DNA from 3 places in the Shewanella sp. POL2 genome. Region 3 is predicted to be linked to each of the others. Evidence: predicted binding sites of a transcription regulator. Region 3 holds the regulator's gene; each other region holds the start of a gene.
What was found. Region 3 encodes LexA, which represses DNA repair genes until DNA is damaged. Its sites were predicted from a motif close to TACTGTATNNNNATACAGTA; they were not measured.

Region 1 (4,839 bases), on a different contig from region 3:
AAGACTCGCCATTAGGATGCTTTAAATGCCAATTAAACAGCGGCCAAACTTTGATCAACTGATGGTTTTCAAGATCATCGGGATGGATCAATTCAGGGGCATGGGCTAAATATTCCGGCGTCGCAAACAAACGATAATCAAGCTCACCTAAAGTACTCGACACCCAAGAAGAATCAGGCTGTGCACCACCGACAATCGCGACATCAATCCCTTTATCAATTAAATCCACTAACTCATTGCTTTGGGAAATGTGTAAACGAATATCGGGATATAAACGGCCAAACTCGTTTAATGCGTGAATAAAGATAATTGAAATAATTGAGATTGGCGCAGCTATCCGCAATGTGCCTTCAGGTTTATCGCTGCCAATGCCACTGAGCTCATCGAACTGTGCAATCGCACTCTGATATCGCTGAAATAACGCTAAACCTTCCTCGGTTAACCTCAGCTTACGGGTACTTCGCATAAACAATTGCTTATCGAGTTTTTCTTCAAGCTTGGCCAGCTTACGGCTCACGGTGGCGATAGGCATATCGAGCACTTTCGCGGCTTGAGAAAAACTGCCCGCATTCACCAAATGCACAAACAGATAAATTAACTGCAGCTCAGCGCCAACATCATCAGCCATGTTCAATCCCATCGTTTAGCGTGAGTGCCGCTCACAGGTATAAGGCACTAACTCATTGTGTTTTAAACGTAGAATTATTCATTTCTACGACCATAGCGCAATAGCTTCCAAGGTTAATCCTATGCTATTTTGCCAATAAGTTTACTGCGCTAACACCAATTATTGTCAATTACCCTAGGTATTATTCCCTGCTAGCGCACCCACAACGTCTTCTTGCGGGAAAGCAAAAACACAAAAGGATGAGTGAGGGATATGACCATTTTAACCCCTCTGTTTGCCGTCTTCGGGATCATGCTGCTCGGCACACTTGTACAAAAACTGCGTTTTCTCCCAGTAGAAACCGACCAAGTGCTCAATCAATATGTCTACTATATTGCGTTTCCTGCCATTCTCTTGATTGCACTGGCCCAGCAACCGATCCAAGAAATTCTGCAATGGGGATTTATTGCAGGCTATAGCGCCGCCATGCTGATGATTTATCTGATTTGTGTTGGTATATCCTTACTTTTCAATCCTAAACAGCATGCAATTGCCGCCGTGCGCGCCTTAAATGCCACCTTTGGCAATACCGCATTTATTGGTATTCCGCTGCTGGTGATTATATTTCCTGAACAACAAAGCGCCCTAGTTGCCGCCGCCATAGCCAGTTTATTGTCCGTGCTTATGTTTGCCGTGGCCTTGGTCTCGCTGGAGCTTACGACAAATACCCACAGACAACACCACGCCGTAGTGATCATGTGTTTAGCTGTGGTTAAAAATCCCATCGTTATCGGCTGCTTTATCGGCATTGCAATTTCGGCATTGGGGATAACACTGCCCTCTGGCGTAGCGATGATGATCCAACAAATTGGCAATACCTCAAGCCCCTGCGCTTTATTTGCCGTTGGCATGGTATTAGCCAAAGCCATGCGCTACCAAAAAGATAGCAAGGTATTTAGCCTGACGAATCTTATCGAACTTAGCCTTATCAACCTCTTTAAATTAATCCTACAACCCGCATTGGTTTTCTTCATGCTTAAAAGCGTGGGCGTTAGTGGAGATTACTTAGTGATGGGTGTAATCCTCAGTGCCTTACCTACGGCGGCCAGCGTCTATTTACTTGCTCAGCGCTATAACACCCAAGCCTCAACCAGTGCGCAGGGGATATTATTTGGCACTATAGTGACTTTTTTTAGCTTACCTATTTTAGAGCAACTTGTTAAAACCTATTCATAAACAAGCGATTAAACTCTAGCTTATTGCAATGTGTCGAATATTTACCCAAAGCCACTTTACTGTATATAAAATCAGTATATACTGTTTATCAATACAGTGATTTGGTAAGTTTTTCGACAGGAACTCATTATGCTTTGCCAACTCAGCATCAATAATTTCGCTATCGTCCGTTTTCTCGAACTGGATTTTCGTCCCGGTATGACCAGCATTACTGGTGAAACTGGCGCAGGTAAATCCATCGCCATCGACGCCTTAGGTTTGTGCCTAGGTAATCGTGCCGATGCCAGCAGCGTTCGCCCTGGTGCAAGTAAAACCGAAGTCAGTGCTCGATTTTCACTACACGATGTTCCCCTTGCCAAACGTTGGCTCGAAGATAACGATCTCGAACTCGATGATGAGTGTATTCTGCGTCGAACTATTGGCAGTGATGGCCGCTCACGCGCCTACATTAATGGCAATCCTGTGCCGTTAACTCAACTGAAATTACTCGGGCAATTGCTGGTCGGTATCCATGGTCAGCACGCCCACCATGCGATGCTAAAGAGTGAGCATCAACTCACCTTGCTCGACAGCTACGCCAATCACAGACTACTGATAGACACAGTGGCGGCAAGCTATCAACGCTGTAAACAAATCGAAGCCGAACTCAAACAATTAGAAGCTTCGCAGCATGAACGTATTGCCCGAAAACAGCTGGTGCAATATCAAGTTGAAGAGTTAGACGAATTCGACCTCAAGATCGGTGAATTTGAAGATATTGAGCAAGAGCATAAACGCCTCGCCAATGGCACTGAACTGGTGGATAGCTGCCAAGCCAGCCTATATTTACTCACAGATGGCGAAGAGAGCAATATTGAGTCACTGCTTAACAAGGCTGTAAGCCTTGCTGAAAATTTGCAAAGCTATGATCCCGCATTAACCAATGTCAGTACTATGTTGAATGAGGCCCTCATTCAAGTGCAAGAGAGCGCGGGCGAATTACAGCATTACCTGAGTAAACTCGAACTCGATCCCGCGCATTTTGCCTATTTAGAGGAACGACTATCAAAGGCTATGCAACTGGCCCGTAAGCATCATGTTAGCCCTGACAAATTAGCCGAACATCATTTGGCACTCAAAGCGGAACTCACAACCCTCGATGACGATGAAACTAAGTTAGAGGAAATCCAACTCCAAGTTGAAGCGAGTAAAACCGCTTACTTAGCGAACGCACAAAAACTGAGCCAGAGCCGCGACCGTTATGCGAAAGAACTGGATAAGTTAGTGACTCAATCCATCCATGAGCTGAATATGCCCAAGGGGAAATTCACTATTGAAGTGAATTTTAATCCCGAGATTATGTCGGTAAATGGCAGCGATAATATAGAGTTTATGGTCACAACCAACCCTGGCCAGCCTTTACAACCGATTTCACGGGTAGCCTCTGGCGGCGAATTGTCGCGTATCGGTTTAGGCATCCAAGTGATTACCGCGAAAAAGGTTGCCACTCCTACCCTAATTTTCGACGAGGTGGATGTCGGAATTTCAGGCCCGACCGCTGCTGTGGTTGGCAGAATGCTACGTAGTCTAGGAGAATCGACTCAAGTACTTTGTGTAACCCATTTACCTCAAGTTGCTGGTAATGGCCATCAACATATGTTTGTGAATAAATTCAACAAGGCGGGCAGTACAGAAACCACAATGATGCCTTTGGATAGGGAGCAACGTATCCAAGAATTAGCCAGACTTCTTGGTGGCGATACAATTACTTCTAACACTCTCGCCAATGCACGAGAACTATTACAGTAAAAATACAGTAAGCCACTGCAACGAAAATAAAGCTTTATAACCAATGCCTTATCTACAGCAGATAAGGCATTGGCATTTATATGGTAACGAACTTTAGTTTGGGTTAACTAAAGATATTATTGGCTAATAAAGACAATCACTTGCAGACAAATAAGTGCAAAAAATCCTGCTAATACATCGTCTATCATAATGCCGAAACCACCTTCAACTTTGGCGTCGAGCCAACGTATCGGCCAAGGTTTTAGGATATCGAATAGCCGAAACAGCACAAAACCGACAGCAAGCCACAGAATACCCGCAGGAGCGGCAATCATAGTGATTAATAGGCCTGCAACTTCATCCCACACAATCGCACCATGGTCATGTACGCCCATGTCCTTAGCGGCCTTATCGCAGATATAAATCCCCGCGAGTACGCACACTAAGGTCACGGCTAAATACCAACACAAGGGCAACTGGGCCAATAATAAATAGAGCGGGACTGCCGCCAAGGTACCAAAAGTACCTGGCGCCTTAGCCGCTAAACCACTGCCAAAACCGAGGGCTAAAAAATGAATAGGATTTTTAAGGGACAGGCGCGACAGCGCCTGATCTTGGGATAACAACTTCATTAAAAATGCTCAAAACCGTGGTACGGTGGCGTAAATAGCTCACCATTAAGTTGCAACTTAAGCTTACTGCCCGCACAGATTTGCCCAACACGGACAAACTTAGTACCTGCATGGCTGAGGGCGGTTTCTAACGCACCTTTTTGTGCCTCAGGCACGGTAAAGAGCAGTTCATAATCCTCGCCCCCCGTCAGCGCATAGCCTAATGCATGTTCTTCGCTCACGGTATCTTGCATCGCCCGCGACAAAGGAATCGCCCCCACATCGACTACAGCGCCAACCTTTGATGCCTTGAGGATATGCCCAATATCCGAGATAAAACCATCGGATAAATCGATGGCACTGGATGCCAAAGAGCGCAATGATTGCCCAGCCAATACTCGAGGAGTGGGTCGATAATGGCGATTAATTAAGAACTCTTTATGCTCCGCTCGCGCATGTTGCACGCCGCGGATCAAGTCCAGCCCTAACGCAGAATCACCAAGTGTACCCGTTACATAAATCCAGTCACCGGCCTTAGCGCCATGACGGGTCAAGGCTTTACCTTGCGGCACTTGTCCATGCACTGTGATATTAATCGCTCTGGGACCACGGGTTGTG
Region 2 (4,839 bases), on a different contig from region 3:
GCAAACCCGCAACTGCGGGAATGGAAGATCGTAAAGTCGTTGTGATCCAAGCCCATATCGATATGGTGCCGCAAAAAAATGCCGACAAAGTGCATGACTTTACCAAAGATCCTATCGAAGCCTATGTTGACGGTGACTGGGTAAAAGCCAAAGGCACAACCTTAGGCGCCGACAATGGCATTGGTATGGCATCGGCCTTAGCGATTTTAGGCTCAGATGACATCAAACACGGTCCACTCGAAGTACTGCTCACCATTGACGAAGAAGCCGGTATGACAGGCGCCTTTGGACTACAAGCAGGTATGCTTGATGCCGAGATCCTGATCAACACCGACTCAGAGCAAGAAGGTGAGATCTATATGGGCTGCGCTGGCGGCGTCGATGCTCAGATCACTTTGCCTATGGTATGGCAAGCGTCGGAGCAAAGTTATGCATCATTTAGCCTGCATTTATCGGGCTTAAAAGGTGGTCACTCTGGGGTCAACATCCATTTGGGTCGTGGCAACGCCAACAAGATTTTGGCGCGCTTCCTGTTCGAAAATGCCGATGAGTTAGCCCTAGAGTTAACCCAATTTACCGGTGGTTCACTACGTAATGCTATCCCACGCGAAGCCAATATCAGCTTTATGTTACCTGCTGAAAATGTTGATGCACTGAATGAAAAAGTGCGTGCTTTTGAAGCCTTAGTCCGCGCCGAATTGGCCATTGCCGACCCAGATATGCGCTTAGTATTGAGCGAAATCCCAACGCCAAAACGCGTGATGAGCGAAAACAGCCAAAATACCCTTATCGACTTATTGCATGTTTGCCCTAACGGGGTAATGCGCATGAGTGATGAAGTAACTGGCGTAACCGAAACCTCACTCAACGTTGGTGTGATCAGCACTAACGATGAAGAAGTCAGCATTCTTTGCTTAATTCGCTCGCTCATCGATTCTGGCCGTAGCCAAGTTGAAGGCATGCTTACTGCGTTAACCAACTTAGCGGGTGCAGATATTGAACTTAGCGGTGCTTACCCGGGTTGGAAGCCAGACAACACTTCGCCGGTAATGGCAATTGTGCGTGAGACCTATGAGTCAATCTACAATAAAGAACCGGTTATTATGGTGATCCACGCCGGCCTTGAATGTGGTCTGTTTAAAAAGCCCTATCCAGAAATGGACATGGTGTCGATTGGCCCGACCATCCGTTATCCGCACGGCCCAGATGAAATGGTCAATATCACCACCGTTGGTCAATACTGGGATCTACTATTAGCCGTGCTAGAGCGCATTCCCGCTAAAGGTGAATAGTCGCTACAGATGAATAGTCACTAAGCAGACTTAAATGACAAAGGCCGCAGAGAGTTCACCAATGCGGTCTTTTTGTACCTTTTATTTATGCACTGCGTAAGGCTTATTATCGCGTTAACTAAGTTAGGTTTGATTAGCGCTGAGCGAGATCCGCCCAGTAAGATTGATATTAAAATACCAAATCCAACTGCTTAGTCTCGCGAGCCATGATTGGCTGAAGCGTATCTTTACTCTCGGCGAGTCCAACAGAAATCCCGAGTAATCGAATTCCACGGCCCTCTTGCCTTGCCATTGCTTGGCTCAGTAACTCATAAAACATCACTATGGATACCTCGTCACTGCGATGCTCGATTGTGGTCTGTTTAAAGTCACTGAATTTAAGCTTCACCACCTGCTTATGGATTTGTCGATCCTTGGCACTACGACTTAGGCGAGTTGATAACTCATGTATTAATCCCGGCATTACCTGCTGGCACTGCTCGAGGCTGTAAATATCCTGCGCCAACGTAGTTTCGACGCCGACAGATTTACGCTCGCGACTCACTGATAACCCACGCTCATCAATCCCATGGGATCTTTCAATTAATACAGCACCAAATTTGCCAAAACGAGTAATAAGGTCTTGTTTTGGATAAGTTTGTATATCGCCGCAGGTATTCAACCCTAAAGAGGAAAGTTTTTCTGCGGTGACTTTCCCCACACCGGGGATCTTGCGTAGGGATAAGGTTTTAATAAACTCAGGAACCTTGTCGGGCGAAATAACATACAAACCATTAGGTTTATTTAAGTCAGAGGCCACCTTGGCGAGGAATTTAACAGGAGCAACGCCAGCCGAAGCAGTAAGCCCTGTTTCGGCCAAAATATCATGGCGAATCGCTTCTGCAATCAGAGTTGCAGAGCCCTTAAACAGCTTGCAATCGCTAACATCTAAGTAGGCTTCATCGAGGGAGAGGGGTTCAATCAATTCAGTATATCGAGAGAAGATAGCGCGAATTTGTTGCGATACCTCCTTATAGACCTGCATTCGACCGGGGACAAGGATTAAGTCAGGGCACAGTTTAAGCGCATAAGCCGTTGCCATAGCGGAGCGCACACCAAATCGGCGCGCTTTGTAATTACAGGTGCTGATAACCCCTCGCCGCTCACGGCTACCACCAACGGCCAGCGGTTTACCACGGTATTCGGGAAAGTCTCGCATTTCCACCGCAGCAAAGTAGCAATCCATATCAACATGAATGATTTTTCGCACTAAAGGTTCCTCCAACACCCAAAATACTGTATATAAAAACAGTAATCAAGTATCTAGGACATATTTACGCAGTCGCGAAGTTCATCTATCGACTCAAGCATCCTTATCCAAGCATAACATTCCCAAAAAAGCCAAAGGAGCGCTAAGGCTCCTTTGGTTTTAAAACAACAGCGTTTAAATTTTAAATTGACCAATATTACGTGTCAGTTCTCGAGTTGCTTGCTCAAATCCTTGTAGACTTTGGGAGAGATCTTGGCTTGACAATAGGGATTGATCGGATAAACCACGCACGCTCACCACGTTTTGCGCCACTTCATCGGCAACCACTGCCTGCTGGCCTATCGCCACGGTAATTTCCACCGTTTGCTGCTGGATAGACGTAATCGCACTGGCGATGTCGCTGAGGGCTTGCTCGACTTGCGTGGTTAAGTCTTGCCCTACTCTTGCCTGCTCAACCCCTGATTCCATCACTTGTTCAGCCTGAAGCGCACTTTGTTGCAGGGTTTGGATAATGCCTTGAATATTGGCGGTAGAATCTTGGGTACGCAAAGCCAGCGTGCGCACTTCGTCAGCAACAACGGCGAAGCCTCGACCTTGATCACCCGCCCGCGCCGCCTCGATGGCCGCGTTCAATGCCAGCAAGTTAGTTTGGTCGGCAATATTGCGGATCACGCTCAAGACTTCACCAATTTGCTCTGAGCTGCTTCGTAGCCGCTTAATCACATTAGCCGCTTCGATGACTTGAACCGATAATGCCTTCATCCCTTCGGTCGCACGGGACACGATTTGCGTACCACCAAGGGCCTGAGTCTGTGCCTTTTCGGCAAAATCATTTGCGCGTTGAGCACTTATCGCCATTTCTTGGCTCGTCTGCGCCATTTGAGTTGCTGCCGTGGCGACAGAATCGATTTGTTGTTTTTGCGATGATACCGAAGATACCGCTAAATCACACACTTGGCGCGCATCCATCACCCCAGTGCCCACCTCTTGGGTTAAGTTGCGAGTGTGCAGTAACATCTGTTGCACCTTTTCGGCAAAGCGGTTGAAGGCATCACCCAGTTTACCTAACTCATCTTCCCGTTCCATCAAAATACGTTGGGATAAATCACTGTCACCTTCGGCAATATCTTCCATCGCATCGAGTAATTTGCTGAGCTGGCGTCTAAAAGGCAATAACATCAACCAGACAGTAATGCCGACCAAAAGCATAATCCCCAAAGCAACAAAACAAGCATTCCAAAAGGCTTTGGTAACAGGCGCTTCAATTACTTCATGGGGCAACATAAAGGCTAAGTGCCATTTCTGCTTAGGATAATCACCGCCTACAGTCACAAAGGTCACTCGCTGTGATACGCCATTAAAACTGACCTCGGCAAACCCCTGAGGCTCGCGCTGCATTTGTTGCATTAATGCTGTAAAACCGGAGGTATCTTTAAATTGGCTATCAACTTGATTAGCAAGTGAGCCGGGAGGGAATTTGTCTGAAAATCCAGGAAAATATACTAGCTTACCTTCATCCGTCATCAGGAAGGCTTGGCCATAGTTGCGGTATTTAATCGGTGCTAACAGGTTTTTACCAATGGTATCGATCAGAATATCCATACCACCAATGCCAATAAGTTCGCCATTAGCACTATAGACTGGGGTTTTAACCGTTGCAGAAATAGAACCATCGTTGGCATCGACCGCAGGATCGCCCACAAACAAGCTACGCTGGTCAATCGCCTCCTGCCACCAAGGACGCTTATTAGTGTAATAATCAGGATCGCCATCGAAGCGTCCATTAAGATCAAAATACTCAAAGGTGTTTGCCGAACCAAAGAATACTGATTTCACATCGCTATCACGGTCGGAAAACGAGCGAAAATAAGAATAATATCTTGATATTGCTGATCCTGCGCCAGATTACTGCCCCGGGCATGATACTGACTAAACCAGTTGATAAGCCTAGGCTCGGCAAATACCGAGTGGATTACTTGCCCCTTGGCAACAAAGTAACCACCAATCTCATTCGCCTTGAGAGCTACAAGTGCCGAAATGTCGGCATCCACTTGCTTACGTGTATTATTACTTTCTTTATTCACGAGCAAAGCGGCAACTAAAGTAAGCAGTACAGCGAGGGCACCGACGATAGTTACCACTAACTGCAAACTTAGAGAACGTTTTATATATCTCATTCATCTTCCCGTCTGGTTAACCAACCACTTAACATAAAAGCCTGCAAAAACAGCTTCACACGGTAACAATTTTTACCAGCCAACAACAGCCAAAATGATGAGAAAAAACGTAAACAAGTAT
Region 3 (4,839 bases):
TTGAAGATAATGGCATAGCGTTGCAAGGTCTCACTAACGCTGCCAGCCAACAATAACATTTGGCTGGTGTGCTCGGTCACAACCGACAACATATCGCTTTCCTGCACTAGACCTTGCTCAATAAACAGCTCAAGCACTTGATTCACATAGCTTGGGAGATCTTTGATCCCCATAAACAATTCCGCCTTCAATAACGGATAAAAGTCGTTCACTATCCCAAGGATTTGCGCTCTTGAAATCTGTTTATTATTGATTAAACAGCTGGCAATTAATGACGGAATAATAAATAAGTGAATGATATTATTGCGATAGTATGTCATTGACGTCGCTTGTTTTTCATCAATTGACACTATCTCACCCAAAGGATCGGCGTTGATGGAGAACTTGTTCAGCTCTAATCCTTGTTGTACTAAGTGCTTGCCATCACCTTCGGCAACCGACGTAAACGAAGTGTAAGGCACACGCTTAAGCAGGGTCAGGTATAAATCTAACTGACGCTCGAGCAAACAACGCTCTAAGGCATTTTGCTCCGACGCCAACAACACTAAACTGGTCAAGGTAATAGAGCTAGCGGCAGCGGCGTCGTTAATCCGCGTCATCACCCGATTTGCTAACACGTTCACCGCTGGGGTTAACCAAGTCGGTTTTTGCTCAGGATCGTCGGCCACTTCACTGCGCCAGTTTGGTGCCGTTTCATTCAAGAAATTTTGCAATGTAATCGGCTCACCAAAGTTGACATAACCTTGGCCAAAGTTACCTAATTTACGAATAGCACCAAAGACTTGCCATACAGATTCTTTCTGTTTTTTCTTACCGCTTAGCTCTTTGTGATAGGTCGCCACTTCCATCACGTGATCGTAGCCTAAATACACAGGCACTAAGGTGACTGGGCGTTCGATACCACGCAACACACTGTTGATCGTCATAGCGATCATGCCCGTTTTCGGTGCCAATAGACGACCGGTACGAGAACGGCCACCTTCAGAGAAATACTCAACCGAATATCCCTTAGCAAACAGCTGATCGAGGTACTCACGGAACACGGCCGTATAGAGTTTGTTGCCGTTAAAACTACGGCGAATAAAGAAAGCCCCGCCACGGCGGAACAGCGGCCCCGCAGGCCAGAAGTTTAGGTTGATACCCGCAGCAATATGCGGCGGCACCATACCTTGGTAATACAGAATGTAAGATAACAGCAGGTAATCCATATGGCTGCGATGGCAGGGCACATACACAATCTCATGACCATCGTGGTGTAACTGCCGAATATGCTCGGCACCTTTGATGTTAATACCGCTGTAGAGCTTGTTCCATAACCACGTTAAAAAGCGCTCAGCAATACGTACGAGACTATCGGAATAATTCGCCGCAATTTCATCAAGATATTCAATTGCCGTTTCACGCGCTTGGGTTTCAGAAATCTTCTTGCTCGCGGCTTCTTCCTGAATCGCCTTACGTAAGGATTCAGATTTCAGCAAGGAATGGAATAACGCCTGACGATTAGGCAACACAGGCCCCGTCATCACCTTACGTTGGCGACGGAAATGCACTCTCGCTACTCGAGCCAATTTATGGGCAATGCCCATATCGGTACCATGTTCGTCGGCCATGTAACGCAGCGATACCGCATTAGAAAATTGCACAAAGTTGTGACGGCCCAAAAATAGGATCATCAAGCACTTACGTAACCAAGTAGGGTTCTCGCGCTCAAGCACTGCCGCCTTCATGGTGTCGTCTTCTTTACCCGGAGTACGACCCCAATACAGACTCACAGGCACCAGCTGTATATCTAACTCTGGCTTTTCCTTATGGACGGCCAACAAACGCATAAAACATTCGAGGAATGGCTCATTGCTGGCGCGTTCACCAAATAAAGGCTTACGACCTTCAAGGCATACCACCCGTGGCGCCACAACGCCATTCACCACCAGCGGCTCGTAAGGGCTTGGCAAACCAAGTTTCGTGGTGATCTCGCTTAACGCAGCAATATCACTCAGGGATTCTGTTTTCATTACATAAGCAAGCGGTCTGGAGGCATCCAGATTCAGATCGGCAAAGGGATCCTGTGGCACAACAATAGTGTGCACTAAGTGCTTTTGGATCCAACGTAATGATTTCAACCAAAGAGAGTCTTGTTTAGGCATTATTCTTATGCAATGTAAGTACGTTCATTAGCCCCATAGAATACCAGATTCTAGAGAATATACCCAAACAACCTAAAGATGCAGGATTCAGCGGCTGATTTTAATGACTTAGTAACGCACTTTAGGCGACACCATTTATTGATACCGTGCAAATGGCATTCACCCCATAGATGACGATTACGGTTATTTGCAGATCTAGCTGACCAAGTTAAAAGTGGTTAATACTTGCACTACCAATAATACTGTATATACTAACAGTAACTGTATAGAAAAACAGGAAAGACCATGAGACCGTTGACGCCACGCCAAGCCGAAATTTTAGAGCTGATTAAACGTAATATTGCCGAGACTGGCATGCCACCCACTCGGGCCGAAATTGCCACCCGTTTGGGTTTTAAAAGTGCAAATGCCGCAGAAGAACACCTTAAGGCATTGGCGAAAAAAGGCTGCATCGAGATCATGCCTGGTACTTCCCGCGGGATCCGTCTCCCTGTAGAGGAAGAAGATAACCGCGAAACAGGCTTGCCACTGATTGGCCAAGTGGCAGCGGGTGAACCTATTCTCGCCCAAGAGCATGTCGAACAGTATTACCAAGTCGACCCCAGCATGTTCCACCCTGCTGCCGATTTCCTGCTGCGCGTAAAAGGCGACAGTATGAAGAATATCGGCATCCTTGAGGGTGACCTGCTTGCCGTTCATAAAGTACAACAAGCGCGCAATGGACAAGTTGTTGTTGCTCGCGTTGATGATGATGTAACCGTAAAACGCTTTGAAAAAAAAGGTAATTTAGTCTACCTACATGCCGAGAATGAAGACTATTCACCGATTAAAGTCGATTTGAGTTTCCAAAGTCTAACAATTGAAGGGCTCGCCGTAGGGGTGATCCGCAATGGAGATTGGCTATGAACAAACTATTAGGTAATGCCCCGCGTCACCCCGGTTTATGGCTAGATACGGTTCGAGATACAGAGACCGACTGGCAGCATACATCAATAGTCACTATGCCAACTCAGAGCCAAGGGCGCCAAGAGCTGACACAGCTGAGCAAACAACTTGCCCAACTGAGCCAACAGGGAAGATGGATAGTGCTCATCAACCCACCTAGTATTGGCTACAAGCAGCTATTAGCAAACGCAGGTGTGCGTATGGATCGCGTACTATTGGTTCACGCAAAAGATGAGGTCGAAACCCTTTGGGCGATGGAAAAAGCCTTAACCAGTGGCACATCTAGCGCAGTGATTACTTGGATTAACGCCCTAGATACTCGCGATAATCGTCGCCTACAAATTGTAGCAAAGAGCGCACGTGCAATGGGTATCGTGCTTGAAGGTTCAACGAATGACCAACCTTCTAGCACCAATCTCACACAATCGGCTAAATTTACTCAACCCGCATTTTTCAGCTCTGTTCATTAAAAATTTTTCACACCGTATTTAGCCTTGAAAGCCGCCTCACCTGTGAATGTGAGGCTTTTTTTTGGCAATTTTTCAGACAATTAGAAAAAGAAGTGATCTTGATCAATTTTTAAACAGCAAGTATGTTTGATTTAGGCGCACATGATATATGGCCTGTTTAGGCAGAAATATCGCGTTATTTTCGAATATCGCTCGCCCACAAAAATTGAGAATAATGGGTTTATTCAGCAGTATGTGCCAGTGTGGCTAATACCAGCAGTAACAATACTTGATCATAAGTAAGCCGCCAACGCACGTTGAAGTCAGAAACACTTTTTTGGGAACTGAAGAGTTTGCATAGAGTTGAGACTTACTGTGTTGCTCTTCTTTGTAGTTGCTATTTGCAATTAGCAGAGGAGAAGTCTTGTGAAGCAATGGTTGTATTGTTTACTCGTGGTGCTATTCGCCCCACCGTTGGCCGCAGCAGACATGCGGTTCAATATGACGCCTGGCGTAACAGAAATCAGTGGCAAGGTATACCACCTGCACATGACGATTCTGTATATCTGCTGCGCGATAGGCTTAGTGGTTTTTGGCGTGATGATTTATGCCATGATCAACCACAGAAAATCCAAGGGCGCGGTCGCGTCACACTTCCATGAGAGTACAAAAGTTGAGATCGCTTGGACGATAATTCCCTTTATCATTCTGATCTTAATGGCGATTCCGGCAACTAAAACTCTGATTGCCATGGAAGACCCCAGCAATGCCGATCTCACGGTAAAAGTCACAGGATCGCAATGGAAGTGGCATTACAGCTATTTCGATCAAGATATTGAGTTTTACAGTATTCTCGCCACACCAAGACCTCAAATCGAAGGTAGTGAGGCCAAGGGAGAGCACTACTTACTCGAGGTCGATAAGCCCCTTGTCCTGCCTGTAAATAGAAAAATCCGCTTTCTGATGACTTCTGAAGATGTTATCCATTCATGGTGGGTACCAGATTTTGCAGTGAAAAAAGATGCTAACCCAGGGTTTATCAACGAGGCGTGGACCCGTATCGATAAACCCGGCATTTACCGTGGCCAATGTGCCGAACTTTGCGGCAAAGATCATGGATTTATGCCGATAGTGGTTCGGGCACTGCCCGAAGCCGAGTTCGATGCTTGGGTTGCAGAACAAAAACAAGCTGCCAATGCCGCAGCGCAAGCCGCACAAGCCGCCTTATCACAAACACTGAGTAAAGAAGAGCTGATGACTCAGGGTGAGCAAGTTTACCTTGGTCACTGCGCAGCCTGCCA

Region 1: the regulator LexA is predicted to act here: its motif matches at 1,923-1,942, upstream of recN (DNA repair protein RecN).
Region 2: the regulator LexA is predicted to act here: its motif matches at 2,566-2,585, upstream of dinB (DNA polymerase IV).

The regions. Positions count from the first base shown of each region.
Region 1 is NZ_AKZL01000009.1:46,621-51,459, forward strand. It holds gene lldR (LysR family transcriptional regulator LldR) at 1-628, opposite strand, end outside; gene SHEWPOL2_RS03815 (AEC family transporter) at 881-1,843, shown strand; gene recN (DNA repair protein RecN) at 1,973-3,631, shown strand; gene SHEWPOL2_RS03825 (phosphatidylglycerophosphatase A) at 3,748-4,242, opposite strand; gene thiL (thiamine-phosphate kinase) at 4,242-4,839, opposite strand, start outside.
Region 2 is NZ_AKZL01000016.1:8,430-13,268, forward strand. It holds gene SHEWPOL2_RS06050 (aminoacyl-histidine dipeptidase) at 1-1,292, shown strand, start outside; gene dinB (DNA polymerase IV) at 1,462-2,541, opposite strand; partial or broken gene SHEWPOL2_RS06060 (methyl-accepting chemotaxis protein) at 2,716-4,718, opposite strand.
Region 3 is NZ_AKZL01000012.1:11,315-16,153, reverse strand. It holds gene plsB (glycerol-3-phosphate 1-O-acyltransferase PlsB) at 1-2,144, opposite strand, end outside; gene lexA (transcriptional repressor LexA) at 2,430-3,050, shown strand; gene SHEWPOL2_RS04760 (SulA-like leucine-rich domain-containing protein) at 3,047-3,559, shown strand; gene coxB (cytochrome c oxidase subunit II) at 3,965-4,839, shown strand, end outside.